DNA from 2 places in the Vibrio ponticus genome. Region 2 is predicted to be linked to the other one. Evidence: riboswitches for the same ligand, from Rfam matches in the RefSeq annotation. Region 2 holds a riboswitch; the other holds the start of a gene.
What was found. A riboswitch is a leader RNA that binds a small molecule or an ion and turns the genes downstream of it on or off. The one in region 2 is predicted to bind lysine.
Positions count from the first base shown of each region.

Region 1: it holds a riboswitch for lysine, as region 2 does, so the genes downstream of both, lysC (lysine-sensitive aspartokinase 3) here and GZN30_RS03900 (Na+/H+ antiporter NhaC family protein) in region 2, are expected to answer to the same signal.

Region 1 covers NZ_AP019657.1:29,797-44,705, forward strand. Annotated here, with positions in the region: gene GZN30_RS00205 (oxidative damage protection protein) at 1-190, opposite strand, end outside; gene mutY (A/G-specific adenine glycosylase) at 208-1,260, opposite strand; gene trmB (tRNA (guanosine(46)-N7)-methyltransferase TrmB) at 1,436-2,155, shown strand; gene glsB (glutaminase B) at 2,656-3,576, shown strand; gene hemW (radical SAM family heme chaperone HemW) at 3,755-4,930, opposite strand; gene GZN30_RS00230 (XTP/dITP diphosphatase) at 4,934-5,530, opposite strand; gene GZN30_RS00235 (DUF4426 domain-containing protein) at 5,543-5,974, opposite strand; gene yggU (DUF167 family protein YggU) at 6,008-6,298, opposite strand; gene GZN30_RS00245 (YggT family protein) at 6,298-6,855, opposite strand; gene proC (pyrroline-5-carboxylate reductase) at 6,891-7,709, opposite strand; gene GZN30_RS00255 (YggS family pyridoxal phosphate-dependent enzyme) at 7,735-8,445, opposite strand; gene GZN30_RS00260 (type IV pilus twitching motility protein PilT) at 8,470-9,501, shown strand; gene GZN30_RS00265 (PilT/PilU family type 4a pilus ATPase) at 9,517-10,617, shown strand; gene lysC (lysine-sensitive aspartokinase 3) at 10,672-12,024, opposite strand; lysine riboswitch at 12,139-12,317, opposite strand; gene GZN30_RS00275 (pyridoxal-phosphate-dependent aminotransferase family protein) at 12,477-13,598, shown strand; gene GZN30_RS00280 (PglL family O-oligosaccharyltransferase) at 13,682-14,909, opposite strand, start outside.
Region 2 covers NZ_AP019657.1:872,829-887,737, reverse strand. Annotated here, with positions in the region: gene GZN30_RS03955 (peptide ABC transporter ATP-binding protein) at 1-134, shown strand, start outside; gene GZN30_RS03950 (DUF2927 domain-containing protein) at 173-919, shown strand; gene GZN30_RS03945 (manganese-dependent inorganic pyrophosphatase) at 999-1,904, opposite strand; gene hisIE (bifunctional phosphoribosyl-AMP cyclohydrolase/phosphoribosyl-ATP diphosphatase HisIE) at 2,201-2,836, opposite strand; gene hisF (imidazole glycerol phosphate synthase subunit HisF) at 2,833-3,621, opposite strand; gene hisA (1-(5-phosphoribosyl)-5-[(5-phosphoribosylamino)methylideneamino]imidazole-4-carboxamide isomerase) at 3,603-4,340, opposite strand; gene hisH (imidazole glycerol phosphate synthase subunit HisH) at 4,353-4,967, opposite strand; gene hisB (bifunctional histidinol-phosphatase/imidazoleglycerol-phosphate dehydratase HisB) at 4,976-6,049, opposite strand; gene hisC (histidinol-phosphate transaminase) at 6,137-7,177, opposite strand; gene hisD (histidinol dehydrogenase) at 7,177-8,478, opposite strand; gene hisG (ATP phosphoribosyltransferase) at 8,484-9,380, opposite strand; His leader region at 9,430-9,565, opposite strand; gene GZN30_RS03900 (Na+/H+ antiporter NhaC family protein) at 9,832-11,424, opposite strand; lysine riboswitch at 11,531-11,714, opposite strand; gene GZN30_RS03895 (H-NS family histone-like protein) at 12,350-12,754, shown strand; gene GZN30_RS03890 (inosine/guanosine kinase) at 12,857-14,161, opposite strand; gene GZN30_RS03885 (hypothetical protein) at 14,255-14,524, opposite strand; gene mnmA (tRNA 2-thiouridine(34) synthase MnmA) at 14,768-14,909, shown strand, end outside.

The sequences.
Region 1 (14,909 bases), 840 kb from region 2:
TGCGGTGCTCTGGGTCCATCATGTTCAGTTTCTTCTCGTTGATCAACATAGTTTGTTTATGTTGCCACTCAGCCCATGCTTGCTTAGAGATATTGTCGAAGATTTTTTTACCTAGCTCGCCTGGGTAAAGTTGAAAATCAAGACCTTCAGCGTCTTGTTTTAGACGAGCACAAAATACAGTGCGGCTCATAACAGATTCCTTTTTAACTATTGAAGTTCAAATGGCAAACTTTCCAGCAACTGTTTTACTGGAGCTGCTAAGCCAACTTCTTCGGGTTGAGATAAGTTATACCAAAGACCTTTGTCGGCTTCCATTACCACGTCAGGCTGTTTTGATAGATCCAGCAAAATCGGCGTGATATCGAGATGGTAATGACTAAAGGTATGACGAAACGCGATCAACTGTTGTGTGCGTTTAATGTCCTTGGTTTTAATCTGACGACGATCTAATTGTACTTGGATATCCGCTGTTTCATTGTCTGGAAAACAGAATAGCCCTCCCCAAATACCAGATTGTGGACGTTGTTCTAACCAGACTTGACCGTTGTAATGCAACATCACAAACCAAGTCTCTTTGACGGGCTTGTCTTTTTTCGGCTTCTTGCTGGGATAATCAAGCGGATTACCTTGTTTGTTGGCGAGACAAAGTTGCTCAACTGGGCAAAGGGTGCACTTAGGTTTGCTGCGTGTGCAGACCATCGCGCCCATATCCATCATTGCTTGATTGTATTTATCGGTATCTCGGGTTGGGGTATGTTGCTCCGCGTATTCCCACAGCTGGTTTTCAACTTTTTTCTGTCCAGGCCAACCTTCGACGGCAAAACTGCGTGCGAGAGTGCGTTTCACGTTGCCATCCAAAATGGCATGAGGTTGTTTATAGACCGATGACAAGATCGCGGCTGCGGTGGAGCGACCGATACCCGGTAGAGCGTTGAGTTGCTCAATATCGGTAGGAAACTCACCTTGGTACTCAGTAGCAACGATTTTTGCAGCTTTGTGTAGATTGCGCGCGCGGGCGTAATAGCCAAGCCCCGTCCAGAGGTGGAGAACTTCGTCTTGCTCAGCGTTGGCAAGGGCGACTACGGTTGGAAAGCGCTCTAAGAAACGTTGGTAGTAGGGAATAACGGTCGCAACTTGAGTCTGTTGCAGCATGATTTCCGACAGCCAAACACTGTAGGCGGTTTTGTTTTGTTGCCAAGGCAGATCTTTTCTACCGTAGGCGTCATACCAAGTAATTATGGCTTTGGCAAAAGGCGTCACGACTTGCTCGATTATAATTAGTAAGATTAATGGTCTAAAATTGCATCACAGATTGTGGGGTAAATACAACCGATAAACTCTAAGGTTTTTTTACGCCAAACACTTGCACCAATGGCAATTCTTTGGATAATCACAATCCCTTTAAGTCGAGACCAATTTTTAAACAGGCGAAATCATGAGTGAAGTGACCACTAACGAATACAATGAAGACGGCAAGATGATCCGCAAAATACGTAGTTTTGTGCGTCGTGAAGGTCGTCTGACCAAAGGTCAAGAAAATGCGATGAAAGAGTGCTGGCCAACAATGGGTATTGACTACCAAGAACAACTTCTTGATTGGAAAGAAGTGTTTGGTAACGATAACCCAGTGGTATTAGAGATCGGTTTCGGCATGGGTGCGTCACTTGTAGAAATGGCAAAAAATGCGCCTGAGAAAAACTTCATCGGTATTGAAGTGCATAGTCCAGGTGTTGGCGCATGTCTTTCTGATGCGCGTGAAGCAGGCGTAACTAACTTACGTGTAATGTGTCACGATGCAGTTGAAGTATTTGAGCACATGATTCCAAATGGTAGCTTGAGCACACTGCAACTGTTCTTCCCTGACCCATGGCACAAAAAACGTCACCACAAACGTCGTATCGTTCAACTTGAATTTGCTGAAATGGTACGTCAAAAGCTTCAATTGGAAGACGGTATCTTCCACATGGCGACTGACTGGGAAAACTACGCTGAGCATATGATTGAAATTATGAATCAAGCACCTGGTTTTGCCAACATTGCGACAGATGGCGATTACATCCCTCGTCCGGATGAGCGTCCACTGACTAAGTTTGAAGCACGTGGTCACCGTTTAGGTCATGGTGTTTGGGACATCAAATACAAACGTACCGCGTAATTTCTTAATTCGCTTTACGATACCAAATTTCGTTTGGTATAAAATAGCCAGTGAAAAGCCAACATTGCGATGTTGGCTTTTTTGACTCTATACCGATCTCACTTAAGGCTTTGGGTTTATGGATTAGGCTTTTGGTCTAACCTCAGCAAAGCGATCAAGATGGGAATATGGCTAGAATATAGAGGGTGTGTTTATCTTTCGAGATGATTTTTGCAGTAGTTTGTGGGTTTTTTATACAAGGCAGAGACTTCGACGTGTAGCTTATCTACACGAGAAGCCGATAACACAGTAAAAAGAACCCACAAACACTGCCCAAAGGGTTCGGCTAAAAGCGTTTTACTCTTTGTTGAGAGGTTTTTACTTAGAATGCTAGGCGGCAAGCCTCTCGCCGCGATTAAAACGTTTTTATCTCGAACAAAATTTAACCACGAAAGATAAACACACCCTAGCAAACAGACTCGTTTTGGCGAGTTTCAACGACAACCACAAGCAGGTCATAGATGAAACCGACACGTGAGATTTTAGCGGACATTTTGGAAGAAGTTCGTCCTCTAATTGGGCAAGGAAAAGTCGCAGATTACATTCCAGCATTGGCGAAAGTGCCAAATACTAAGTTGGGGATCGCGGTATTCACTAACCAAGGTGAAGTGATCAAAGCGGGAGATGCAGACGAGGGGTTCTCGATCCAATCGATCTCTAAAGCTCTGAGCTTAACGCTTGCTATGTCTCTGTATAAGCCAAACGAAATCTGGCAACGCGTCGGTAAAGAACCATCGGGTCAGGCATTTAACTCTATGATTCAGTTGGAGATGGAGCAGGGTATTCCCCGTAATCCGTTTATTAACGCCGGTGCAATCGTCGTGGCTGACTTGTTACATAGTCGTCTTTCTGCGCCTCGTCATCGTTTACTTGAGTTCGTTCGCCAACTGTCAGGTGAAGATCATATTGTTTATGACAAAGTGGTCGCTGCCTCTGAGATGATGCACAGCGATCGCAATGCTGCAATCGCTTATCTGATGCGCTCATTTGGTAACTTTGAGAATGATGTTATTCCAGTATTGGCGAACTATTTCCATGCTTGCGCTTTGAAAATGAACTGTGTCGATTTGGCGAAAACCTTTAGTTATTTAGCCAACAAAGGCGTATCGGTGCAAACGGGCAAGCAGATCATCACGCCAATGCAGACTAAGCAGCTTAATGCGCTATTGGCTACCTGTGGTCTTTATGATGGTGCTGGTGAGTTTGCCTACCGTGTCGGTATGCCAGGTAAATCAGGCGTAGGTGGTGGCATCATTGCCATCGTACCCGGTGAAATGAGCATTGCGGTCTGGTCTCCTGAGCTAGATGCATCAGGTAACTCACTCGCAGGTACCAAAGCCCTAGAATTACTTTCAGAGCGTATTGGGCGTTCGATTTTCTGAGGATTGGAACGCGCAGCTTAAAAACTGCGCTTACGGACTTCGGAACGCTTCGCTACGGATTAGGGTTCTCTCAAAGCTCTATTTATAGAGCGTCCTAAATTCCCGCAGCGAAAACAGTTATGTTTTTCGCGTTCCGTCTTCGAATATCCCGCATCCAAGCGCAGCTTTGCTGCGCGTCTTACTCTTCATCCGCCATAAAGGCTTCGAGTAGATCGTTCAAAAATAGCTTACCTTTTTCGGTGATCTGCCAGTGAGTGTCAGTTTGTGACAAATATTGCTGCTCAAGCGCCCAGTTGATGGTGTCTTGAATCGCACTCAGTTCAAGCCCGGTAGTATCAATAAAGTCTTGTTTTGGACAGGCTTCAATTAAGCGGAAACGGTTCATAAAGAACTCAAATGGGCGATCTTCTGCTGCGACTTCAAACTCATCACTTAAATATGGTTTAACCATATTTTGGTACGCGGCAAGGTAGCCTCGTGGGTGTTTCGTCTTGGTTGTGCGTACAATGCGACCATCACTAAAACTCAATTTACCGTGAGAGCCGCAGCCAATGCCAAGGTAATCGCCAAAGCGCCAGTAGTTGAGGTTATGCTGGCATTGATAGCCGGGTTTGCTATAGCCAGAAATCTCATACTGCACATAACCTGCCTCGGTAAGCTTTTGGTGTCCACGCTCAAAGATGTCCCACAAGTCATCATCATCCGGTAATGTCGGCGGCTTGTAGTAGAACATGGTATTTGGCTCGATAGTCAGCTGATACCAAGAGAGGTGCGGAGGATTCAGCTCAATCGCTTGGTCGAGATCCGCCAAAGCTTGTTCAATGCTTTGATCCGGTAATCCATGCATTAAATCTAGGTTGAAGCTGTTTAGCCCGATCTGATGAGCAAGTTTTGCCGCATTGATGGCTTCTTGTTGACCATGGATGCGACCGAGCTTTTCGAGCTTCTCAGCCGCAAAGCTCTGTACGCCGATGGAAATACGAGTAACCCCAGCGGCTTGATAGCCGACAAAGCGATCGGTCTCAACTGTGCCTGGGTTGGCTTCCATGGTAATTTCAATCCCAGACTTGAATGGAATACGCTGTTCAATGCCATCCAATAGACGTTTGATGCCCTCTGCTGAAATTAAGCTTGGCGTACCACCACCAATAAAGATCGAGTGCAATGGACGCGGGGCGAGGTTGAGTTGGTATTTCTCAATATCGCGATCTAAGTCTTCAAGCAGCGCACTAATGTACTGTTCTTCAGGGATCTCTGCTTTGAGCGCATGAGAGTTAAAATCACAATAAGGGCACTTTTGTACACACCACGGGATGTGAACATATAGACTGAGTGCTGGTGGTACTAATTGCATCAGTTAACGCTGCTCCGCTAAAGTGGCGAAGAGAGCTTTCAATGCTTTACCGCGATGAGAAAGTTGTTTTTTACGCGTAGGTTCTAGTTGGGCAGATGAGCAGTTATCTTCAGGTACATAGAAAATAGGGTCATAGCCAAAGCCATTCTCACCTTGAGCTTCCGTTAGAATGCGACCTTCCCATTTACCGTGACACACGATTGGGGTTGGATCGTCAGCATGACGCATCAAAACCAATACACAGTGGAAACGGGCAGTGCGTTGCGCCTCTGGTACGCCTTGCATGGCATCCAGCAGTTTATTGAGGTTCTCTTCATCACTTGCGCCAACGCCTGCGTAACGTGCAGAATAAATCCCAGGCGCACCTTTAAGGTAGTCCACCTCAAGACCAGAGTCATCGGCGATAGCTGGCAAGCCCGTTTCTTTGGCTGCGTGGCGTGCTTTGATGATTGCGTTTTCAATAAAAGTTGTGCCAGTCTCATCGGCTTCTGTCACATTGAATTCGCTCTGCGCCAGTACTTCAAAGCCGAAGTCAGCTAGCAAATCTGCCATTTCACGCACTTTGCCTTGGTTACCGGTCGCTAATACAATCTTGCTCATGCTTGGTCCCGTTTATTCTTCAACATAAAATTTTTGCGTGAACTTTAAAGCGCCTTTGCCTTTATTGCCAGCATCGATATCGATATTAAAGCTAATATTTTCTTCTTCACTGATAGTGAACTCCGCTAAATAGTAGATAGCATCACCTTCTGTGACTTCTTTAAAGCTCAGCTGGCGGGTTTGTCCAAGAAGGTTTTTGGCAGTGCCAGAGACTTTGCCTGCAATTGCTGGCTTTCCTACTTGCGACATGTCGAGCAAACTAATGTTTAAAATTGCAGAGTAGCCGCTGCGTTTGAGTTTATAACTGCGTGCCACTTGTGGGGTGAGAAAGGTGGAGTTGAACGCCGAGTAATGGGCTTCAACGTCTTTGATGGTTTTAAACTGTCCAGCGTAACTTGGTAGTGCGAAACAGCTTACCAGGAGTGTAATTAGCCACTTTTTCATATCTTTACATCCATTTAGATAAACAAAAAGCCATCATAGGATGGCTTCGATTTCAGTGGGAATTTGATTGGGGGAGATAATGCGCACCTGTTTATGGCGTCCGAGTTCTCCTTTTTCGATATTGACCAATCCTTTTGCCACTTTAAATTGCTTTGCCAGGTACTTAGCTAAGTGTCCATTGGCTTTGCCATCAACAGGTGGTGCAGTAATCGCAATTTTGATTTCTTCACCATGCAAGCCGACGATTTTGTCGCGGCTTGCTTTAGGTTGGATATAAAGGCGAAGCACCAAGTCTTCACCTTCACGCCATACCGCTACTGACATTATAGTTGGAACCAGATTGGACCGATCAAATCACCCATCAGGAAGTTAGCAAACTGCAAGCCAATAAATAGTACAAGGACGCTTAAATCAAAGCCGCCCATCGCTGGAATAATGCGACGAATCGGCGCTAGCATTGGCTCAGTCAGTTGGTGGAACACGTACTCAATCGGGCTGCGACCTTGGCTTACCCAGCTTAAGATTGCACGGATCAGTAGTACCCAGAATAGTAAGCCACCTGCCGCTTTAACCAGCGATAATAACCCTAGGAATAAGAAATCTGCGCTAAACGCTACTGAGCCACCAGAAGCAATTAGCATTAGGCTAACGAACTTTAGTACACACAATAGGAAAGCGAACAGGACTGTCGCTAAGTCAAGCTTACCCACAGATGGGATAACGCGACGTAACGGAGCAATCACAGGTTGAGTTGCTTTGACAATAAATTGTGAAAACGGGTTGTAAAAATCTGCGCGCGCAGCTTGTAGCCAAATGCGCAGCAAAACCACCATGATGTAGAGATCAAACAAGGTGGAGATTAGAAAACTCATTGAATTCATAGGTTACCCTTGTGTTTAAACCGCCCCTAACAGGCTTAAAATAATTTTTCCATTTCTTCTGCGCGAATTACCGCTGCCTGCATCGCTTTAGCCACGATATCAGACAGTTGGTGTTCATTGAAGGTACGAATCGCTTCAGCAGTAGTGCCTCCTTTTGAGGTCACTTGCTCACGTAAAGTAGACAGTTCTGTTTCAGGGTTTGCGATAACCATTTCTGCCGCACCTAAAGCCGATTGTTGCACCAATAAACGCGCGGTATCCGCATCAAATCCTTGCTTGATCGCTTCCGCTTGCATCGCTTCCATAAATAGGAAGAAGTAAGCCGGAGCGCTACCAGCAGCGGCAATAACATTGTTAATACCTGACTCTGCCTCAACCCAGCATACCTTACCCACGGCACTCATCAAATCTGCCGCAAATTGTTTGTCTGCTTGGCTAACATTGTGCGGAGCGTAAAGCCCACTCATGCCTTGGCTAACGAGTGCTGGAGTGTTTGGCATCACACGTACGAGGTTGAGTGTGGCAGCAAACATTTGGTTGAGACGTTCAGCACTGATACCAGCCGCAATCGAGATGACTAACTTGTTTTGGTAATCAATCGCCTGCATGCCTTCTGCAACCACAGACATTAGCTGAGGCTTCACTGCGAGCACGATAACATCGGCACTGTTTGCTGCCGCTGCGTTATCAGCGTCAGTATTAATACCATATTGATCGGCAAGAAAATCACGTTGATCTTGGTTGGGATCGGTTGCGGTGATCAGGTTTGCTGGGTAACCGCTTGCTAGCAGTCCAGCAATAATTGAACGCGCCATGTTTCCCGCGCCGATAAAGGTGATTTTCTTATGATCCATGATGGCTTCCTAAATACTTATGTTATTACTTGCTGTAGTCACGTGCGCCGAAAATAGCGGTTCCGATTCGAACCATGGTACTTCCTGCTTCGATGGCGGCTTCCATATCGCCACTCATACCCATAGAGAGGGTATCCAAGTTCAGCTCAGGGAAACGTTCACTCAGGCGATGTTTTAAATCCGCCAATTGGTTGAACGCATTAAGCTGTGATGCGTAGTCTGGCACATTTGCCGGAATTGACATCAATCCTCTTAAAGTGAGGTTTGGTAGTGATGAAATCAACTGCGCTAGCTCAAAAACTTGCTGCTCTTCAATGCCTGATTTAGAGCTTTCGCCACTGGTATTGACTTGAATCAGTACTTGCAATGGCGGCATCTCTGCCGGGCGTTGATCACTCAAGCGTTGGGCAATTTTAGCGCGATCAATGGTATGAACCCAAGCAAAGTTCTCTGCTACAGGGCGAGTTTTATTAGATTGAATTGGACCAATAAAGTGCCATTCAATCGCTAGCTCAGAATGATGCTCGGAAAAATATGCTATTTTGTCTACGCCTTCTTGCACGTAGTTTTCACCAAAAGCACGTTGACCTGCTTGTGCAGCTTCAAGGATTGCTTGGTTAGGCTTAGTTTTACTTACAGCAAGAAGTTGTACTGACTCTTGAGCACGACCACATTTTTGCTGTGCACTTAAGATCTCTGAGGTGATCTGTTCAATATTTTGTTGAATACTACTCATATCTAACTTTACTAAGGAATTTAAATGGATATCGCTGAGTTACTGGACTTTAGTGTAAAACATAATGCGTCAGATCTACATCTTTCCGCAGGTGTTTCTCCAATGGTGCGCATTGACGGTGAGGTCAGAAAGCTGAGCGTACCTGCTTTTAGCCATGCCGATGTGCACCGTTTAGTCTTTGAGATTATGAACGATGCTCAGCGTAGTGAATTTGAGGAGCGTCTCGAAGTCGACTTTTCATTTGAATTACCGGATGTCGGTCGTTTCCGTGTTAACGCATTTAACCAAGCGCGTGGTTGCGCGGCGGTATTCCGTACGATTCCAACGACCATTCCAACTTTAGAAGAGTTGGATGCGCCGGAGAACTTTGAAAAAATTGCCAATTTGGAAAAAGGTTTAGTGTTGGTGACCGGTCCGACTGGTTCGGGTAAATCGACTACATTGGCGGCGATGGTGGATTACATTAATCGCAATCACAATAAGCATATTTTAACGATTGAAGACCCAATTGAGTTTGTTCATCAAAATCAAAAATGTCTTATTAACCAACGTGAAGTACATCGTGATACTCACAGCTTTAAAGCCGCGCTGCGCAGTGCTCTGCGTGAAGACCCAGATGTGATTTTGGTGGGTGAGTTGCGCGATCAAGAGACGATTAGCTTGGCACTGACTGCGGCTGAAACGGGGCACTTGGTGTTTGGTACGCTGCATACCAGCTCTGCGGCAAAGACTATCGACCGTATTATCGATGTGTTCCCTGGCAGCGATAAAGGTATGGTGCGCTCAATGCTTTCAGAATCATTGCGTGCGGTAATCGCCCAGAAGCTGCTCAAGCGCATTGGTGGTGGTCGTGTTGCTTGCCATGAAATCTTAATGGCGACACCAGCGATTCGTAACTTGATCCGTGAAGATAAAGTGGCACAGATGTACTCAGTGATCCAAACTGGTGCCGCGCAAGGCATGCAGACGATTGAGCAAAATGCCAAACAGTTGATTGCTCGCGGCTTGGTTGAACCGCAAGAAGTGGAGCAGAAGATTGGTTCACTTGATTACTAAAGGATAAGCATGGCAATGGATAGTTTTCTTCAAGGAATGAAGCAGCATAAAGCCTCGGATCTTTATATTACAGTTGATGCGCCGGTACTCTATCGCATTGATGGTGAGTTGCAGCCAAGTGGTGAGAAGTTATCTGCCGAGCAAGTGTTTGAACTGCTTGATTCCATCATGGATGAATCACGTCAAGACGAGTTTCGTGCCAGCCGAGAAGCGAATTTCGCTGTCGTACGCGAGTATGGACGCTTTCGTGTATCCGCTTTTTTTCAACGCGAGTTACCCGGCGCAGTGATAAGACGGATTGAAACGGAGATCCCGACTTTTGCCGAGTTACACTTGCCGGAAGTACTTAAAGATTTATCCATTGCTAAGCGCGGTTTAGTGTTGGTTGTTGGAGCGACAGGTTCAGGTAAATCGACCACGATGGCGGCGATGACAGGCTATCGCAATAGCCATCGCTCTGGGCATATCCTCACCGTAGAAGACCCGATTGAATTTGTTCACCAACATCAAAAATGTATCGTCACTCAGCGTGAAGTAGGCTTGGATACCGAGAGTTATGAAGTAGCGCTGAAAAACTCGCTGCGCCAAGCGCCGGATATGATCTTGATTGGTGAGATCCGCAGTCGTGAAACGATGGAATATGCGATGGCGTTTGCGGAGACAGGGCATCTTTGTATGGCGACGTTGCATGCCAATAATGCTAACCAAGCGCTTGAACGAATTTTGCATTTGGTGCCGAAAGAGAAGAAAGAGCAGTTTTTGTTTGATCTATCAATGAACCTAAAAGGTGTCGTAGGGCAACAGTTGCTGCGTGATAAGAGTGGACAAGGTCGCCATGGCGCATTTGAAATATTACTCAATACCCCGCGAGTGGCTGATTTAATTCGCCGCGGCGAACTGCATGAGTTAAAAGCGACCATGGCAAAATCTCAGCAATCCGGCATGCAAACTTTTGATCAAGCGCTGTATCAGCTGGTGGTTGATGGCAAAATCAGTGAAGAAGATGCGCTACATAGTGCAGACTCTGCCAATGACTTACGCATTATGCTTAAGACTTTGAGTGGGGACGGTTTTGCTTCTGGCTCTTTAGCGGATGTCAAAATTGATATGAATTAGTACCAGATGAAATGGGAAAACCGAGCATCACGCTCGGTTTTTTTGTCGCGATAATTAGCCCTCAAATAGCTCTTTATGCAGCTTTTGAATCGCTTGGCGTGATACTGACTCGTGCACTAAGAAGCACAAGTTATGTGGGCTGGCACCAAAACAAATCATACGGAGATTCATATCTTCTAATGTGCCAAATACTTGCTTAGCGTAACCACGGCTCTCGCTCATGTTGTTGCCAATCAGTGCCACTAAGCAAAGGTTTTGCTCGATTTCAACCGTACAGAGCTGTTCCAGCTCGGCATGAGCGGCTGCCGGCAGTTGCGGCGCACCACCAGAGGTATCAGTTTGATCTAAGGTCAATGAGACACTGATCTCTGAGGTGGTGATCAAGTCGACTGAAACTTTATGCTTCGCGAGGATCTCAAATACTTTGGCAAGGAAACCATAGGCATGGAACATTTTATCGCTGCGCAGTGTGACCATGGTTTGATTACAGCGTAGTGCTAATGCCCTAAATAGTGGTGAGCTTTGCACTTGATGGCGAATCCAAGTACCGCCTTTTTCTGGCTCTTTTGATGAGCCGACAAATACCGGAATATCATGACGTAGCGCCGGTACCAGCGTTGATGGGTGAAGGATCTTAGCGCCAAAGTTAGCCATTTCTGATGCTTCACTAAAACTGATTTCGGCAATCGGTGATGCTTTGGCGGCAATGCGAGGATCTGTGGTATAGATGCCCGGAACATCAGTCCAGATCTCCAAGCCTTCAGCTTTTACCGCTTCGGCGATCAATGCCGCGCTGTAGTCACTGCCCCCACGACCGAGAGTCGTAGTATTGCCTTGCTCATCAGAACCAATAAATCCTTGAGTCACGACCACATGCTCTTGGCAAAGTGGTAGCAGTTTTTCTGCTGCTAGTAACTCTGTTTGGGCGACATCAGGCTCAGCCTTACCAAAATCATCGTCGGTGCGTAGTACTTGGCGAATATCAAAACGGATGGCGTTAATGCCACGTTCTCGCATAAGCTGGGCGAGAATGTGAGTTGACATCAACTCGCCGCAAGCAACAAGATGATCGGTTAGCTTATGGCTAGACTGGATAGAAGCGGCTTCCGCTAAACTGGTCACCGTATCGAGGATCTGATATACCTCATTGGCAGTTTCCGTCGCGTGTTCTAGTTTAGCTAGAATCGCTTCGTGGATATCGGCAAGTTTTTGCAAGATATCGGCACGCTCTTGCTCATTGCTTACACCATTGGCTAACTCAACCAATAAGTTGGTAACGCCAGAACACGCACTGCTGACGACGAGTTTAGTATTCGGGTTGTTTTCGATAATAGCCGCACAGCGGCTCATGGCTTCAAAATTTGCGACACTAGTACCGCCAAATTTGGCGACATTAAAAGAACTCACAGCGATTCTCCCACGGCTTCCTAAATATTTTTGCTGGGTTACCCAACGTCCTATGTTGTTTTCAAGAGAAGAGAGTTTGGTGCGATAAGAGGTAAGTTATTTGGCAATAATATTCACCTCAGAAGCGCATCATCAGGCAGTGCTGATGACAGTTGATGAGAGTCAACTCAAGTCAACCGACCTCACTAAACCGACAATTTAGCGATGTCTCGGCACTACTCTCCCTCAATGAATCGTATTGGAGTTGCGGCTCCACGATGCATCTACCTAGGCAGTGCTCCTCTTCTGTGTTTAATTATTGAACGGTTTTATGTGATCAAAGTCAACAGATAATTTTACCTATAATCCAACAATATGTAACAACTAGACTTATGACCAATTGTCCCTTGCTGGATATTGTTCTATGGTGGTCTAACCTGAGAAGATTTCGAAGCATGCTGCAAGGAGCGATTATGACAATTCAAAGCTTTATTCCACCGCGCCGAACCCTAATGGGACCTGGTCCTTCTGATATCTCACCGCAAGTTTTGCAAGCGTTGAGTCGTCCAACTGTTGGACATTTAGACCCGCTATTTGTCGGCATGATGGATGAGCTAAAACAACTACTAAAGTATGCTTTCCAGACTGAGAATGAGTTCACAATTGCTGTATCTGCGCCAGGCAGTGCAGGTATGGAAGCGTGTTTTGTTAACTTAATTGAAGCCGGCGACAAGGTGATTGTGTGTCGTAATGGGGTGTTTGGCGAACGTATGCGTGAGAACGTGATTCGTGCTGGTGGAGAAGCGGTTGTGATTGACGATGAGTGGGGTACTCCTGTCTCTGTTGATAAAGTTGCTCAAGCTCTGCAAGATAACCCAGATACTAAAATTGTTGCGTTTGTTCATGCTGAAACCTCAACTGGGGCGGTTTCAGATGCGCAGGCGTTGGGGGCTTTAGCTAAGCAGTATAATGCGTTAACCATTGTTGATACGGTGACATCTCTTGGTGGTGTGCCGCTTAAAGTCGATGAGTGGCAACTTGATGCGGTTTATTCTGGTAGCCAAAAATGCCTTTCTTGTACACCAGGTTTGGCTCCTCTGACATTTTCATCCCAAGCGATTGAGAAGATTCAAAGCCGCACGACGCCAGTACAAAGTTGGTTTCTTGATCAGAGCCTAGTACTTGGCTATTGGAGTGGCGAAGGTAAACGCAGTTATCACCATACTGCGCCAGTAAACAGTTTATACGCCCTGCATGAGTCATTAGTGATGTTACAAAATGAAGGGCTAGAGAATGCTTGGCTGCGTCATCAAGCGATGCATGAAAAGTTAAAAACTGGACTAGAGAAGTTAGGTTTTACTTTTGTGGTTGAAGAGGCGTACCGTTTACCCCAGTTGAATGCAGTCTATGTTCCTGCGGGCATTGACGAAGCGAAGGTGCGTAACCATTTACTAGAAACTTATAACCTTGAGATTGGCGCTGGTCTCGGTGCTTTAGCCGGTAAAGCGTGGCGCATCGGTTTGATGGGTTACGGCGCGCGCGAAGAAAATGTCGCACTGTGTTTGCGAGCGCTAGAGGAGTCATTGACTCAGTAAGTTAGCTTGAGAATCGTCCCGAGTTTAAAGGAAAAGCGGCTGGATAGCCGCTTTTTTAGTATTGAACGATGTGAGTGCCTAGGCTATTGCGCTGCCGATGGTTTTAGCGCATCAATATTGGGCGCAATATATTGCACCTTATCGAAGTCCCGCTTAGGAAACAGAAATTTAGCTTCACTGCGAATTTGTTCTGCTTTTTTATCTTCGCCAAGTCCTTGATAAGCCATGATCAAGTTATTGTAGAAAGCCGGACGTGGCTTATCTTTAATGATTTTTAGTGACCAATCGATATAAGGTTGAATGAACTTTGGATTGTGGGTCATTAAACCAATGTTGAGATAGGTGCTGTAAATATCCCAATCATAACGATCTTTCCAGACGATTGGGTTACTGACGCGTTCTAAAATCTGCGGATCCTTTGGGTTGGACAGCTCAAACTTCATCAACACATAATTGCTATGCAAAGCCGTCACCATATAAACGCTGGTGAGTATCGGCACAACTAAACTCATCACCCGCAAGGCGATTTGCGATAGTTTGCTAAATGATGCTTCACGGTAGCTATTGGAGCGTTGATCAACCCAATAGAGCAAAATAATAAAAGTAATCCAGTGTACGAATGAGTGATAGAACGGGTACTCAAGTTGACTATGCAGCACGATAGGAACAAACAAACCGAACATTGCCAGTCGCGTGCCATGCTTAGCTTGATACATGCGTAACAGCATAAATAGTGCTGCCAGCATAATACCTAAGACTGGCAGTAGACCGCCTTCTACCCCCCAGAACAGGAGTTCATTATGGGGATGATCCATCCCAGGTAAACCGACGTGGTAACTCGGGTTTAATTGATGCTGACGTGCAGTATAAAGCGTATAGTCTGCCTCAAAAGTACCATAGCCATAACCAGTAAATGGTTTTTCGATAAACATATCGAGAGTTTGTGGAAATGTGTACTGTCTAGGGCTTTCGAGATTTACTTTGTTTTGAATGGTATTCGAGCTGCCAACCATAAGTGGCATCACCAGACCCACCATAACCCCAACTAGTGCTGAAAGACTCCAACCGGCAATACGTTTATGGGTGGCAAAACGGTATAGGTAAGGCAGTACCGCCGCAACCGCAATTGCCGCACCAAGCCAGCCTGTACGAGAAGCTAAAACGATCAGCAGTGGAATGGTGAGCAGCGGCATCAAATACAGCAAGGTCACGTCACTTAACTTGCGTTGATATTTAATTGGCTGACGTGAAAGCAGATAGCCAGATATTGCGAGTCCAGTGGCAAGGAAACTCGCCATCACATTGGGCTGT
Region 2 (14,909 bases):
ATAAAATTATGGTGATGCATGAAGGCGAAGTGGTTGAAGCTGGCGATACACACACTGTATTGAGTAACCCGCAAAGCACTATCACTCAGCGTTTGGTGGATAGCCACTTTAATAAGGCGCCAAATTTCAGATAAGGATGTGAATTGTGGCAAGGATCGCCTCACTTCTCCTAATGCTACTCTGTTCGAGTTCTGTCCACGCAACTGGACAAACTTGGCTCGATATCAGTTTTGTGCGCGCTGCTTTCCTTGATGTGGCGCTGAAAAATGAATACTCGTCGGGCGATAAACCCCTAGTGAAGTGGCAGCAGCCAATCAAGGTTTGGGTGAAACATAAAGTGGGCGATCAAGATCTGCATGATGAATTGGTCGACGCCCACCTTCAACATCTTCAGCTAGTCACTAACCATCCCATCTATCGCGTTGCAACTCGCGAGCAAGCCAATGTGGTATGGATATTTACCCGCGAGTCACTGTGGCATCAGGATATCAGCCAAGAAATGGGCAAAGATGCACTGCAGCATATTCGCGGCGCCATTTGTAAAGCCAGTTATCGCACCTCAGTACAAAACAAAGAGATTGTTAAGGCGACGATTATCATCCCTGTCGATCAAAGCCGTGCACATGGTAAGTTGCTCGCTTGCATTGTGGAGGAGATCACCCAAGTGATGGGGCTACCGAATGATTCACAACTCGCCTACCCTTCTATCTTTAATGACTACACGCCGGATGATCTTTTATCACCGCTCGATGTGGTATTACTCAAACTCCTTTACGAACCATCGCTCAAAAGTGGCATGACCAAATCGCAGGTCACAAAGCAGCTTGATTTTTTACTGCCACAGTATCAACGCAGTGGTCTGCTAAAGGATGCAGTCAATATTTCACGCTCTGCACCACTACGAAAAATGCTGGAGTAAATTGCTAAAGTAAATTGATATAAAAAAACCCATCCGAAGATGGGTTTCAAAATCATTCTGTGCTCAGTTAACCAATGGATTAAGCAAGCTCAGTTTGTAGCCATGGCCAGCCTTGCTTCTTACGGCTTAGCGTGTTTTCCATCATTAGCATGCCGTCTTGTTCATGCTTAACTAGCTTCTCAGCCCACTCACCTTTGTAAAGTAGACGAGTTTGCGCTGTTGTGATGTCTGTTAGCATCACAGCTGCGAATGCTAGACCTTCTTCAGCGCAACGGCGCTCTAGGTCAGCTTCAAGTGCATCGATCATGCCGTCAACTTGCTCTAGAGTTGCAAGCTCAACTTGACCTACTACTACGTCACGACCGTTGAATGGGTAACCTTTAAGGTCTTTCTCAACAAGTTCAGCCGCAGATAGACCTTCGATGTCTGTCTTAGCGATCAGTAGATCTTTGATGAAAGCGTCAACATCTTGTACATCAGCAATTGCTGCTAGTTCAGCAACCGCATCTTTATCTTTTTGCGTACAAGTTGGAGAAGCAAAACCTACAGTGTCAGAAAGGATTGCTGACATCATAAGCTTAGCGATTTGAGGAGTGATTGCGTGACCTTCAATCTTGAACATGTTGAATAGTACAGTGTTTGTACAACCTACAGGCCAGATCCAAGCTTCCATTGGGTTCACTGTCATCACGTCACCTAGACGGTGGTGGTCAACGATACCTAGGATTTCTGCTTCAGCCACATCGTCTGGTGCTTGTGCTAGATCTGAGTAGTCAACTAACCAGATTTGCTCGCCAGCAACAGAAGTACGTAGAACTGGAGTTTCAGCGCCAGCTACTTCTAGAATGTGTTGAGTTTCGCGGTTGATCTCGCCTTGGCGAATTGGCATTGCTTCAACGCCACGTGCTTTAAGTAGCTCAGTTGCTACGATTGCACTACAGATACTATCACTATCAGGGTTCTTGTGACCTACAACTAGAATCATTGCTCTTCCTATTTAAGTCTTACCACTTGCCTAAATTATGTTTTTACCACGTAAACGCGGTTTTCTAGGCAATTACTTACGAAAGCCGATACTTTACCTGATTTTTGCAATTTGTCATCGGTAAATTAATCGGAACGCTTCGCTTACGGACGACGGATTACGGATTACGGATTCGGGAAGACGGATTACGGAACGCTCAACTTTGTTGAGCTACGGATGCAAGGATCGAGAAAGGAGAAAATAATAAAGGGTTGCCTTATTTCAGCAACCCTTGAGTGGTTTTAGTCAACAAGTGGTTATTTGTGGCGCTCTTTAAGCTTGTTGATCACATCATTGAACGACAAGCCTTGGTCTTGAAGCAGAACAAACAAGTGGTAGATGAGATCAGCAGATTCACAGACTAATTCCGCCTTGTCACCCGACGTTGCCGCAAGCGCGACTTCAACGCCCTCTTCGCCCACTTTCTGCGAAATACGTTTGGTGCCACGGGCATAGAGACTAGCGGTGTAGGATGACTCGGGATCGGCATCTTTACGAGCAGCCAAGAGCTGTTCAAGTTGATGAAGCCAAACCAATTGCGACTCTTCTTGCTTATCGCCATCCCAACAGGTTGTGGTACCCGTGTGGCAAGTCGGACCGATTGGATTGACTTTAACCAATAAGGTGTCGTTGTCACAATCAAGCGCTGCATTAACTAAGTTCAATACATTGCCCGAGGTTTCTCCTTTGGTCCAAAGACGCTGCTTGGTACGGGAATAAAAGGTCACATGCCCTGTTTCGCCGGTTTTTGCCAACGCATCTTGGTTCATGTAACCCATCATTAATACTTGGCTTGACTGGAAATCTTGCACAATTACAGGCAACAAACCATCCACTTTATCCCAGTCAATACGCTCGCTTAGTGCCGCGATATCGCTCACTTGAAAACTCATAACTTCACCTCAACTGGTCGTGCTACTACGCCTTGTGCTAGTAGGTACTGCTTTAATTCGCCAATATTAATCACTTGTTTGTGGAACACCGATGCCGCCAGTGCGCCATCAACGTTCGCTTTATGGAAAGCTTCCGCAAAGTGCTCCATCGCGCCAGCGCCGCCCGATGCAATCAGTGGTACCTTACACACTTCACGCACCATATTAAGCTGCTCAATATCGTAACCGTTACGCACGCCATCTTGGTTCATCATGTTGAGGACAATTTCACCCGCGCCACGCTTTTGCACTTCTTGTACCCAATCACGGGTTTGCCATTGGGTTGCTTTGGTGCGCGCTTCATCACCCGTGAATTGATACACCTGATATTTGCCCGTCTCTTTGTCGTAGTAAGAGTCGATGCCCACAACGATGCACTGCACGCCAAATTTATCGGCGAGTTCAGTGATAAGCTCAGGGTTTGCCAGTGCTGGCGAGTTGATTGACACTTTATCCGCGCCAAATTCTAAAATACGCGCCGCATCTTCTGCCGATTTAATACCACCGGCAACACAGAAAGGAATATCAATCACTTCCGCTACGCGTTTCACCCAGCTTTTGTCAACCACGCGACCGTCACTTGATGCGGTAATATCGTAAAACACCAACTCATCTGCGCCTTCTTCTGCGTAACGCTTTGCTAGCGGAACAATATCGCCGATGATTTCATGGTTGCGAAACTGAACGCCTTTTACTACCTGTCCATCCCGCACATCGAGACACGGAATTATTCGCTTTGCCAACATGCAAATGCCTCCTCTGCGGTAAACTTGCCATCCAGTAGAGCGCGACCAACAATGACACCTGCCACGCCAGTGCCTTTCAGCGCTTCAATATCAGCTAAGCTGCCGATACCGCCAGAAGATTGAAACTGCACTTGTGGGTACTGCTTACAAAGGTCGACATAAAGCTCAACGTTAGAGCCTGCGAGCGTGCCATCACGCGATATATCGGTGCAGAGCACATGCTTTAGACCAACCGTTAAGTAGTCATTGATCAGCGCTTCAATGGTGACGCCGGAGTCTTCTTGCCAACCTGAAATCGCCACTTTGCGTGTACCGTCAGCATCGATATTGATATCCAGTGCCAAGACAATTTTCTCCGCACCATATTTCTCCATCCAACCTTTCACTAGCTCTGGCTGCTTAACGGCAGTTGAGCCAACAACGACACGTTGTGCGCCCGCTTCTAGCAAGTCGACCACATCTTGCTCGCTGCGCACACCGCCGCCTATTTGAATGTTGGCAGGCGTACTGGCGAGTAGCTTAGCGATAAGATCAAGCTGACGAGCGGTGGTGTCTTTCGCACCCGTTAAATCAACTAAGTGCAACCAATTGGCGCCCGCTTGGTGGTAGAGGTTGAACTGCTCAGCCGGATCAACCTTGTATTCTGTTACTTGACCGTAGTCACCTTGGTAAAGGCGAACTACTTGTCCTTCAATTAAATCTAACGCTGGAATGATCACGTGTAGGTCCCTCTACAAATTTAAGAAATTCTCGATAAGTTTTGAGCCTGCGCTGCTTGAACGCTCAGGGTGAAATTGCACCCCATAATAGTTACCACTTTGCACCGCGGCGCTGAACGGCTGACCATAATCACATTCCGCAATAGTGTAGCCACCAACAGGCATGGCAAAGCTATGCACAAAGTAGAAATACTCGCCTTCTTCAATGCCTTTAAATAACGGATGTTCCGGTAGAGATTTGACGGTATTCCAGCCCATGTGTGGTAATGGCAGTTCACCGGTTTGCATCAGCTTTACTTCACCGTCACACAAACCTAAACACTCAACTTGCGCGTCCGCTTTCTGACCTTTCTCTTGGGAAAATTTGCCTAAAAGTTGCATACCAAGACAGATGCCAAGGAGCGGCTTTTCTACCTGCTTTACCAAACTAATCAGATTGCGCTCTTCGAGGTTTTTCATTGCCTCACTCGCCGTGCCTACGCCGGGTAGAAACAGCTTATCAGCAGCCAAAACCACTTGAGGATCTTTGGAAATTTCAACTTGGCAGCCCAAGCGTTCAATGGCAAATCGAACCGAGGAGACATTGGCACAACCGGTATCAATAATGACGACTTTCTGTTGTTTCATAATGCCTCCTACAATACGCCTTTGCTGCTTGGTAGTTCTGTACCTTCCACTTTGATGGCTTGGCGCAATGTACGACCAAAAGCTTTAAATAAGCTTTCGATGATGTGGTGATCATTATCACCAGACGACGATAAGTGCAGCGTACAAGCGAGAGTATCGGTTAATGAGCGGAAGAAATGCACCACCATTTCAGTCGAAAGGTCACCTACCTGCTCGCGGCTAAACTCGGCGTCAAACTTAAGGTACGGGCGACCTGATAAGTCAAGTGCACACTGCGCCAAACACTCATCCATTGGTAAGCTAAAACCAAATCGACCGATGCCGCGTTTGTCACCGAGTGCATCTTTAAGCGCTTGCCCAAGTGCCAGTGCGGTATCTTCGATTGTGTGGTGATCATCGATATGCAAATCACCTTCCACTTGGCAAATCATCTGGAAACCACCGTGGGTGGCAATCTGATCCAGCATGTGGTCGAAGAAGCCTAAGCCTGTTGAAATCTGGTTGCCACCTTGCTCATCAAGATTAACGCGCACTCTAATATCGGTTTCTTTAGTGGTGCGAATCACTTCCGCGATACGTGCGTTAACCGTCAAATCTTTGAGGATTTGCTGCCAACCCATGGTTTCTGGATGATATTGAATGCCACGAATCGCCATGTTCTCTGCCAATTGCAGATCCGTTGCGCGATCGCCAATCACCACTGAATGCTGGAAGTCAACCTTGCCACTTTGGAGATACTCTTTCACCATGCCAAGCTTTGGCTTACGACATGAGCAGTTGTCCTCTTCAAAGTGCGGGCAGATCAAAACATCGTCGAACTTCACGCCTTGTGAGGAAAAGATCTCCATCATCATGTCATGTGGGGCGTCAAAATCGGCTTGTGGGTAGCTGTCGGTGCCTAAACCATCTTGGTTCGTCACCATCACTAGGCGGTAACCTGCATTTTGCAGTGCAAGTAAGCTTGGAATAACGAAAGGTTCAAGTTTTAGCTTATCGAGGCGATCAACTTGGAAGTCGATTGGTGGCTCAACGATCAACGTGCCGTCACGGTCGATAAACAAGATTTTTTGCTGCTTGCTCACTGGAATATCCTTATCAATTTAGCGCCCTCGCCCTCAAGCCAGAGCGCACTATCTTATTTGTGGTGTCTCTAATTTGACAGCCCGTTACTAAGCGTAGAAATTACGAATAAAACCTAAGGTCTTTTCACATTCGTCGCGATTACCGACACTAATACGCACGCAATTTTCAATCGGCGAGTTACGCAAAATAATGCCGCTGTCCCAAGCCGCTTTAAATAGCGCATCGCCATCAGGGAATTTCACCAGTAGGTAGTTACCCCAACCATCGAACACTTGCACATCGGCAATCATCGATAAGCCGACTTGTAGATAAGCGCGGTTAGCGTTGAGGTCTAAAACTTGGAACTTCGCGCGTGCCAGTCCGGCTTCAGACAGCGCTTGAATCGCAATATCCGCCACTGGCACTGGCACTGGGTAAGGCGCGATCACCTTATTAAGCACACCAATTAGCTCTTCATTCGCAAGCGTAAATCCGCAGCGCAGCCCCGCAAGCGCAAACGCTTTTGATAAGGTGCGCAGAATCGCTAAGTTTGAATATTGCGCGAGCAAATCGACCGTTGAAGCTTCAGGGCAAAAATCAATATACGCTTCATCCATCACCACAATCGCGCGGTCTTTGGTCATCTCTAGTAAGCTGATAATGTCTTCACGCTTAACTAAATTGCCGGTTGGGTTATTTGGGCTACAAACAAACACCAATTTCACCGCATCTAAGTTGGCTTCTATGCTCGCTAAATCAAGTTGCCAATCCGCTGTTAGCGGAACAGTCTTGCGCTCCACCCCGATAGTCTCAGCACTGATGGCATACATACCATAAGTCGGTGGACAAAATAGAATCGCATCTTCACCCGGCTCGCAGAATGCGCGAATTAAAAGTTCAATACCTTCATCCGCACCACGTGAAGTTAAGGTTTGCTCTGGCTTCACGCCCGCATAGGCAGCGTAAGCTTCAATTAAGGCTTTAGGCTGACACTCACTGTAGCGATTTAAACGAGTAAAATCGGTCTTATATTCATTGTCGAACGGAGATTCATTCGCGTTGAGCCACACGTCGCCACTGCCGCCGATACGACGCGCAGAAAGATAAGGTGTTAACTGCTGAACCTGTTTACGTGCTAACTTTTCCATTACGCTTCTCCTCGTTGAAGCAACTTCTCTACGCGAATTGTAACAGCTCGCTTGTGCGCGTCTAAGCCTTCTGCTTCTGCCATCGTCACGACCGTTGGCGCGAGTGTTTGTAAACCTTCGGCTGATAGTTCCTGAACCGTCATACGCTTAGAGAAATCCGCCAAGCCAAGGCTCGAATAGGTGCGGGTATAACCATAAGTTGGCAGCACGTGGTTAGTACCAGAGGCGTAATCACCCGCGGATTCTGGCGACCAATCCCCTAAGAAAATCGAGCCCGCATTATCCAATAAAGGCAAAAGCTCACGTGGGCTCTTAGTCTGTACAATCAAGTGTTCAGGACCGTAGTAATTCGAGATAGAAACCGCTTGAGTCAGCGATTCAGAAATAATGATCAAACTCGAAGCCAGGGCTTTTTCGGCAATGTCGGCGCGAGTTAGCTCTTTGAGCTGACGCTGCACTGCATCCGATACTTGATCCGCAATCACTGGTGAAGGAGTGACTAGCACCACTTGTGAATCCGGACCGTGCTCTGCTTGGCTTAGCAAATCTGCGGCGATAAAGTCGGCATCAGCGCTTTCATCTGCAATCACTAACACTTCTGAAGGTCCGGCTGGCATATCAATCGCCGCACCGCGAAAATCGTTACTCACTTGTCGCTTAGCTTCTGTGACATAGGCATTACCCGGACCAAAGATCTTATCAACTTTCGCGACAGTTTCAGTACCGTATGCCATCGCCGCCACCGCTTGACCGCCGCCTACATTGTAAACTTCATCAATATTGCACAGCTTGGCGACATAAAGAATTTCATCAGCAATCGGCGGTGGTGAACACAATACCACTTTCTGACAACCCGCGATTTGCGCGGGTACACCAAGCATCAATACCGTTGACGGCAGCGGTGCACTACCACCGGGAATATACAGCCCCACTTTTTGAATCGGGCGAGTGACTTGCTCACACAACACGCCCGGCTGTGTTTCAACTTTAATTGGCTGTGGCTTTTGCGCCTTGTGAAACTTAGCGATATTGGCATACGCTTGCTCGAGCGCTTGCTTCATTTGCTCAGTCAGTCGCGCTGAAGCGGCATCAATTTCCGCTTTAGAGACGCGAATGGATTCTGGCTTTACGCGATCAAACTTTTCCGTTAATTCAACTAACGCTGCATCACCTTGCTGGCGAACTTGCGCAATCACTTCAGCAACCGCAGCGGTAATATTCGCCCCTTCAGCTATCGCTGGACGCTCTAATACCGCATCTTGCTGGGTTTCACTTAATGATTGCCAAACAACAGTTCTCATGACAATTACTCCATCATTTTTTCAATTGGCAATACTAGAATTGAACTCGCACCCAACTCTTTGAGTTGTTCCATGGTTTCCCAGAACAGATTTTCGGTACTAACTAGGTGAACGGCGACTTTTTGTTTTTCCGCAGAAAGCGGCAGTACAGTTGGGTCTTCTGCTCCCGGCAGCAGCGCTTTGATTTGATCCAAGCGGTCTACTGGAGCGTGCAGCATAATGTATTTCGATTCTTTGGCTTGTTGTACGCCTTGCATACGAGTCAGGAGTTTGTCGATAAGCTCTTGTTTCTCAGCATCAAACTCGCCTAAGCGCTGAATAAGCGTCGCTTTCGAGCGGAAAATAACTTCAGCTTCTTTTAAACCATTGGCTTCGAGCGTTGCGCCCGTTGAAACCAAGTCAGCGATTGCATCCGATAAGCCTGCGCGTGGCGCTACTTCAACCGAGCCGGTCAGCATACAGGTGGAGAAAGGGATACCCTCTTTGTCCATATACGCCTTTAGCAGTTGCGGATAAGTGGTGGCGATACGTTTACCAGCAAGGTCTTGCGGACCTTTGTACTCTTGATCTTTATTAATCGCGATAGACAAACGGCAGCCACCAAAATCAAGACGACGCAGCTGAACAAACTCACAAGGTTCACCCAGGGCTTTACGATCGAGACGAACTTCTTCTAATTCGTTTTCACCGATAAAGCCAAGATCTACCACGCCATCCATAATCAAACCTGGAATGTCGTCATCACGAACCAATAGCAAGTCAATTGGCATATTGAGTGAGTGAACAACCAAACGCTCACCCATAATGTTAAATTTTACGCCGCACTTTTTAAGCAATAGTTGGCTCTCTTTGCTTAGGCGACCTTTTTTTTGAATAGCGATTCTTAGGCGTTGTGTTTGCATTGCGTTATCCCTGTGCAAGTAATACTTAGATATTTTATAAAGCCGTAAAACTGAAAAACCCTCGGAAGATCTTTGTCTCCCGAGGGTTAATTCTTAAAATCTCTGACTTAAGCCTCCGGGAGTATCCTGTCCCCCGGGTACGCGTACATCTCCCGAAAGACTACATTGGGTGATGGTGATGATGAATATTCATGACAAAATTACGCATACTTATTTAAGCTCTTCATTTCTGCTTGGTTGATAACCACACTAACCAAGCTGTTAACTTTTTTCAACCATTAATTTAAGTTTTTTTCATCTTATAACAATATCCAGTCCATTGCGGCGTATTGATTGAACTTGGCTATATGTTGTTTGCTTTGGTTAGCTTTTCCCTTTCGCCTAAATCACTTTTCAACGGGCACAAAAAAAGGAAGCCGAAGCTTCCTTTCTATCATTGTTTTATCGAATTTTAGCAAGAGCTCATTTTCGACTTAGACAATACACTCAGCACGAAACATACCGCGACAAATGCCGCTGTTGCTGCTGCGAAAGAAATCGCTAGGTTATCCGTAATACCAAGCACGATAAAGCCAATACAAGAAACAAGCGCTACCGACAGTGCGTATGGCAACTGTGTCGCAACGTGGTCGATGTGGTTACAACGTGCACCTGTCGATGACAGAATTGTCGTATCAGAGATTGGCGAACAGTGGTCACCAAATACTGAACCTGCTAGTACCGCACTTAGCATAGGTAGCATTAAAGCGATGTCCGTGTTACCAGCCATGTCACCCGCGATTGGTAGCATGATACCAAACGTACCCCATGAACTACCGGTTGAGAATGCCATCACACCTGATAGTAAGAATAGGATCACTGGCAACCATTGTGGGTCAATATTGCCTTGTGCCATTGTTGACAGGTAACTACCTGTTTTCATATCACCAATTACAGTGCCGATTGACCAAGCAAACACAAGGATTAGAATCGCACCGAACATTGATTTTGCACCAATCCATAGTGTGCGATTAATTTCTAGTGCTGGCAGACCCTGTTTTACTACCGTAAACAGCGCAACAAACAGACCAACCAAACCACCGTAAATTAGCGATGTACCAACATTGGTATTTTCAAACGCACCAAGTAGTGCAAATGGCTTACCTGCTTCTGCTAGAGCTTGACCACCGGTGTAAAGCATAGAAGCAACCGTTGCGATAATTAGCGCAACAATCGGCAGAACAAGATCAGATACTTTGCCTTTTTCGCTCTCAGTAATGTCTAGCTCTTCATCTAAAGCACGCGCTTCTTCAAAATCGTCACTTTGCTCGTCATCAAAGCCGCGACCTTGCGCTGCTGCGATTTCGTGATCACGCATCTTACCAACATTCAAACCAAACCAAGCAACTGCAAATACCATCAGTAGAGCAAAAATTGCGTAGAAGTTCATTGGCACTAAGCGCATATAGGCACCCAGCGCAGAATATTCGGTAATACCGTGAGAAACTAAGATACCGCTGATGATGGTCATGATGTACGCACCCCAGCTTGAGGCTGGCATAACAACACACATTGGTGCAGCTGTTGAGTCTAGGATGTAAGCTAGCTTAGCGCGTGATACATAAAAACGGTCAGTTACAGGGCGAGAGATAGCACCAACTGCCAAGCTGTTAAAGTAATCATCAATAAAGATAAAAATACCTAAAAACGCAGCTAATAGTTTTGCACCACGTTTACTTTTTACTCGCGACTGAGCCCAGTCAGCAAATGCACGAGTACCACCCGATAGGGTTAATAATGCGGTCATCATACCCAGTAATACTAGGAAACCGATGATGCTCATATTACCTGCGTTGATCGAACCGTCTTCAACAAATACGCCAAACACCGTGTTTTTAACGTAAGTTAAAGCGTTACCCAACGAGTAATCAGCCAAAAGAATAGCGCCTAGTAGAATACCCATACCAAGCGATAACAATACACGACGCGTAACAATTGCTAGCGTCAAAGCTACTACCGGAGGCAGCAGTGATAAAGGAGATGATGCAAAATCGATTAAATTCATGATCTTCGAAACCAGTAATAAATGGTTAGAGATCTACTGCAGACACATAGATACCAATATCTATGCATGTTGAACATAGCGACAGGGAAGTGAACACTCCACCCAACCCTACAGTAGCGCTCCATAGTTATACAAATAATAGACTATGGCAGTGTTGCCCCTATTCGAACGCAACCCCAGCGAGTGGTTTTGATATACCGGTTCACTTCGGCGGATAAGACCTTTCACGCTTGTTCATTGGCATCACCCCAACAAACGTTACTGATTCATTCCGCTCCTCTACCGCGACAGCCAAAGATTAAGCTGAATTAAACATTCTTTAACACAACTTTAACCAATGTGACGCATTAGGTAACGGTCATTGTACTTATAAAAATCTCATTTACAACAGATATTGCTACAAAATCTTCAGCGCCATTTTCCCAACATACAGCGGAAAATTGTCACCCTCTCGCTTCAAGTACCCCATAATATTCCCGACAGTTTTGCGAAATAGAATACGGATTCATAATACATGCGATAAAATCACTGAGATTATAGAATGCTCATTATGATTTATTTTCACTCAACAAGCGCCTACAGATTATTGACTCTTACTCCACTCTCTGCATATCTATATTGTTTTCTAACACATCATTTCCCTCTTACTATTTGTCTTATGAAGCGATGCAAATGTAACAATAAATGAATTGGATATTATTTAATGCATTAAACTGGCGGTTATGAAACCAGGCACTATACTTATAGGCTGATTAAACCATCGTAACCACTATTTGATTAAAAATAGAATGTGAGGTGAGTTTAAAAGTTTCGCCTCTTATCCTCGTGAACAATTTATTTTATTTAATTTACAATATTTGAATTGTATTATTCGGAATACGATATTAACATTACTTTGTCGCTTACAATATATTGGTGAGATTTTATGTCGGAATTAACAAAAACTCTGTTGAACATTCGTAGCCTTCGCGCTTTCTCTCGTGAACTAACTCTTGAGCAACTAGAAGAAGCTCTAGAGAAATTAACTCTTGTAGTAACTGAACGTAAAGAAGTTGAAGAAGAAGAGCGTGCAGCGCAAGCAGAACAAGAAGCTAAACTAGCAGCAATCGCAGAACAAATCGCGAAAGACGGCATTGACGTTTCTGCACTAATCAGTGCACTAGCTGGCGAAACTAAAGCAAAAGCTAAATCTAAGCGTGCTCCACGTCCAGCAAAATACAAATACCTAGACAACGGTGAAGAAAAGACTTGGACTGGTCAAGGTCGTACACCTTCTGCAATCCAAGCTGAATTAGACGCTGGTAAATCTCTAGAAGATTTCCTAATCTAATTTATCTAGATACAGATATAGAAAAAGCTCCCATCAAGGGAGCTTTTTTGTATTCGTAGCTTTTATTAAAGCCCACATTATGGTGAGCTTTAATAATGTCGCTTATCTTTCCCAGTAAGCTTCTTCTAAGCTATCTTCTCGTTCAGGCAAACCACGAGACAAACGTGGAGAATGCTGAACAAGCACTTCATAACTTGCACGGTTTGAGTATTTACATACTTGAGAGAATGAAGAATAAGTTAAGAATGCATAAGCGTGCTTGCTTGAGTTAGGCACGTTTTCTTTGTGGTATTTATTTGCCGCCATATCATGCAAAAGCGCAGATAGAGCTGCATCACCAGCACCGTTAGTATTCTTAATTTTCTCCGGACCACCCATATAAGGTGAAATATGTGAGTAAACTTTGATCGGATTTTCACATAGTGATTTTGTCGCTGGACGGCTAAATTCATAACGGTTGAATTCAGCAATACAACCAGGAAGAAGTGGCAAAGTAGTTTCACGTTTTGCTTCGTCTTCACTGTAGCCAGCCATATATAAGCCAACTGGACCTGCAGTACACAATACCAAATCAACCCAATCTAGCGCTTTATCTGAAGCCGCTAGTGGATCATGTTCACCTGTTAATGCTTCCGCTTCATCTTCATTCATCGCAACAACACTTACGTGATCACGTAAGAAGTCTTGCCAGAATTTAGGGTCGTCTTGAATAACGAATTTAGTACCTAGCGTTAATACCACTGGCACATCATATTTTTTCGCATATTCAATTGCACGCATTGTTGCTTCAGGCATTGGATCACCTGGTTTACAACGTACTAAATAAGCAGTCAGTACTAACGCAGACGCATTTTTAAAGATTTTCTCTGGAATGCTATCTGGACGAAGTTGGTTCATTTGACCTTCGCTAATTGCGAAAGTGCGTTCGCCATCTTCCGTAATAAGAGCGAAACAACGACCAATTGCACCTTCAACACCTTGTAGGTAGTTCAGGTCCATACGGCTCGAGGTATTACATAAATAGCGGTAACCGTAGCTGCCAATTTTAATGTCTTGGCTCATTACGCCTAACAGCGTTGATTTGTCATCAGCGAGTACAGAGTAGTTGTGCAGCGTATTACCGATAGTGCCACCCGCATATTCATTAGTAATAAGGCAGCTTTCTTTTAGCTCGTTGTACAACGCTTCTGCTGTTTGATCATCAATCACTAATGAATGACCTTTACTCAGACCATATTTTTCGATCAGTTCCGAGTCAACTTTTGCTTCAATGTCCACCAATGTTTGATCGATACCAATAATATGGGTTCGAGACATTTTCTTACTTGTTTGCGCTTGGCTCACCAAAGGATCACGCGCATGTACTGGAAAGTAGTGCTTTGATTTACGTTGACCGGGAAATTTCATAATTCAGGTTCTGATTAAGGGAAAGACAGGAAAATGGATTCTACTGCGCTAGCGAATACGCTGCAATAACTGCGAGTATAGCAAACGTTTACTCTACTCACCTTCCATAAAACTCAGGTCAGGAAGACGTTCTAGATGCTCAGAATAGCGCTTCAAATTGAATTCCCCTTCGTTTTTCATAACATCAAAAATCTCAATTGATACTGCACATGCCATCATCGCAATTGCATCATCACGGCTGGTCCCTGTCATCATTAAACGCATTAAGGTTTCTTTGACTTTTAATGGATTACCATCAGCCAATTGGTTCTCAATCACTTCAATTAAATCTGATTCTTGGAAAACTTGGTTCTCATCACTCATGGTGCTTATATTACCTAATACAATACGAATTCAACTGTCAGGCGAAGATTGTTTGCCTAGCAGCGCTTGATTTTCGCCTACTATGCCATATATAGAGGACTTATCGTTATTAATAACGCGGGTTTTAACCGATAAATTGATAAAAAGACCATCATTTCGAAGTGTGATTTCGATCTCGGATCTGTCGCTGTGGAATGCTTTCTGTTAAAATCTGCCCCCAGTTAATTTTTGTGGTGTTAAGCAATGTCTGAGAACTGTACTGACAACAGTCAAAAGAAAGTCATCGTTGGTATGTCTGGCGGTGTTGATTCATCGGTTTCTGCGTATCTTCTAAAGCAACAAGGCTATCAAGTTGAAGGCTTGTTCATGAAGAACTGGGAAGAAG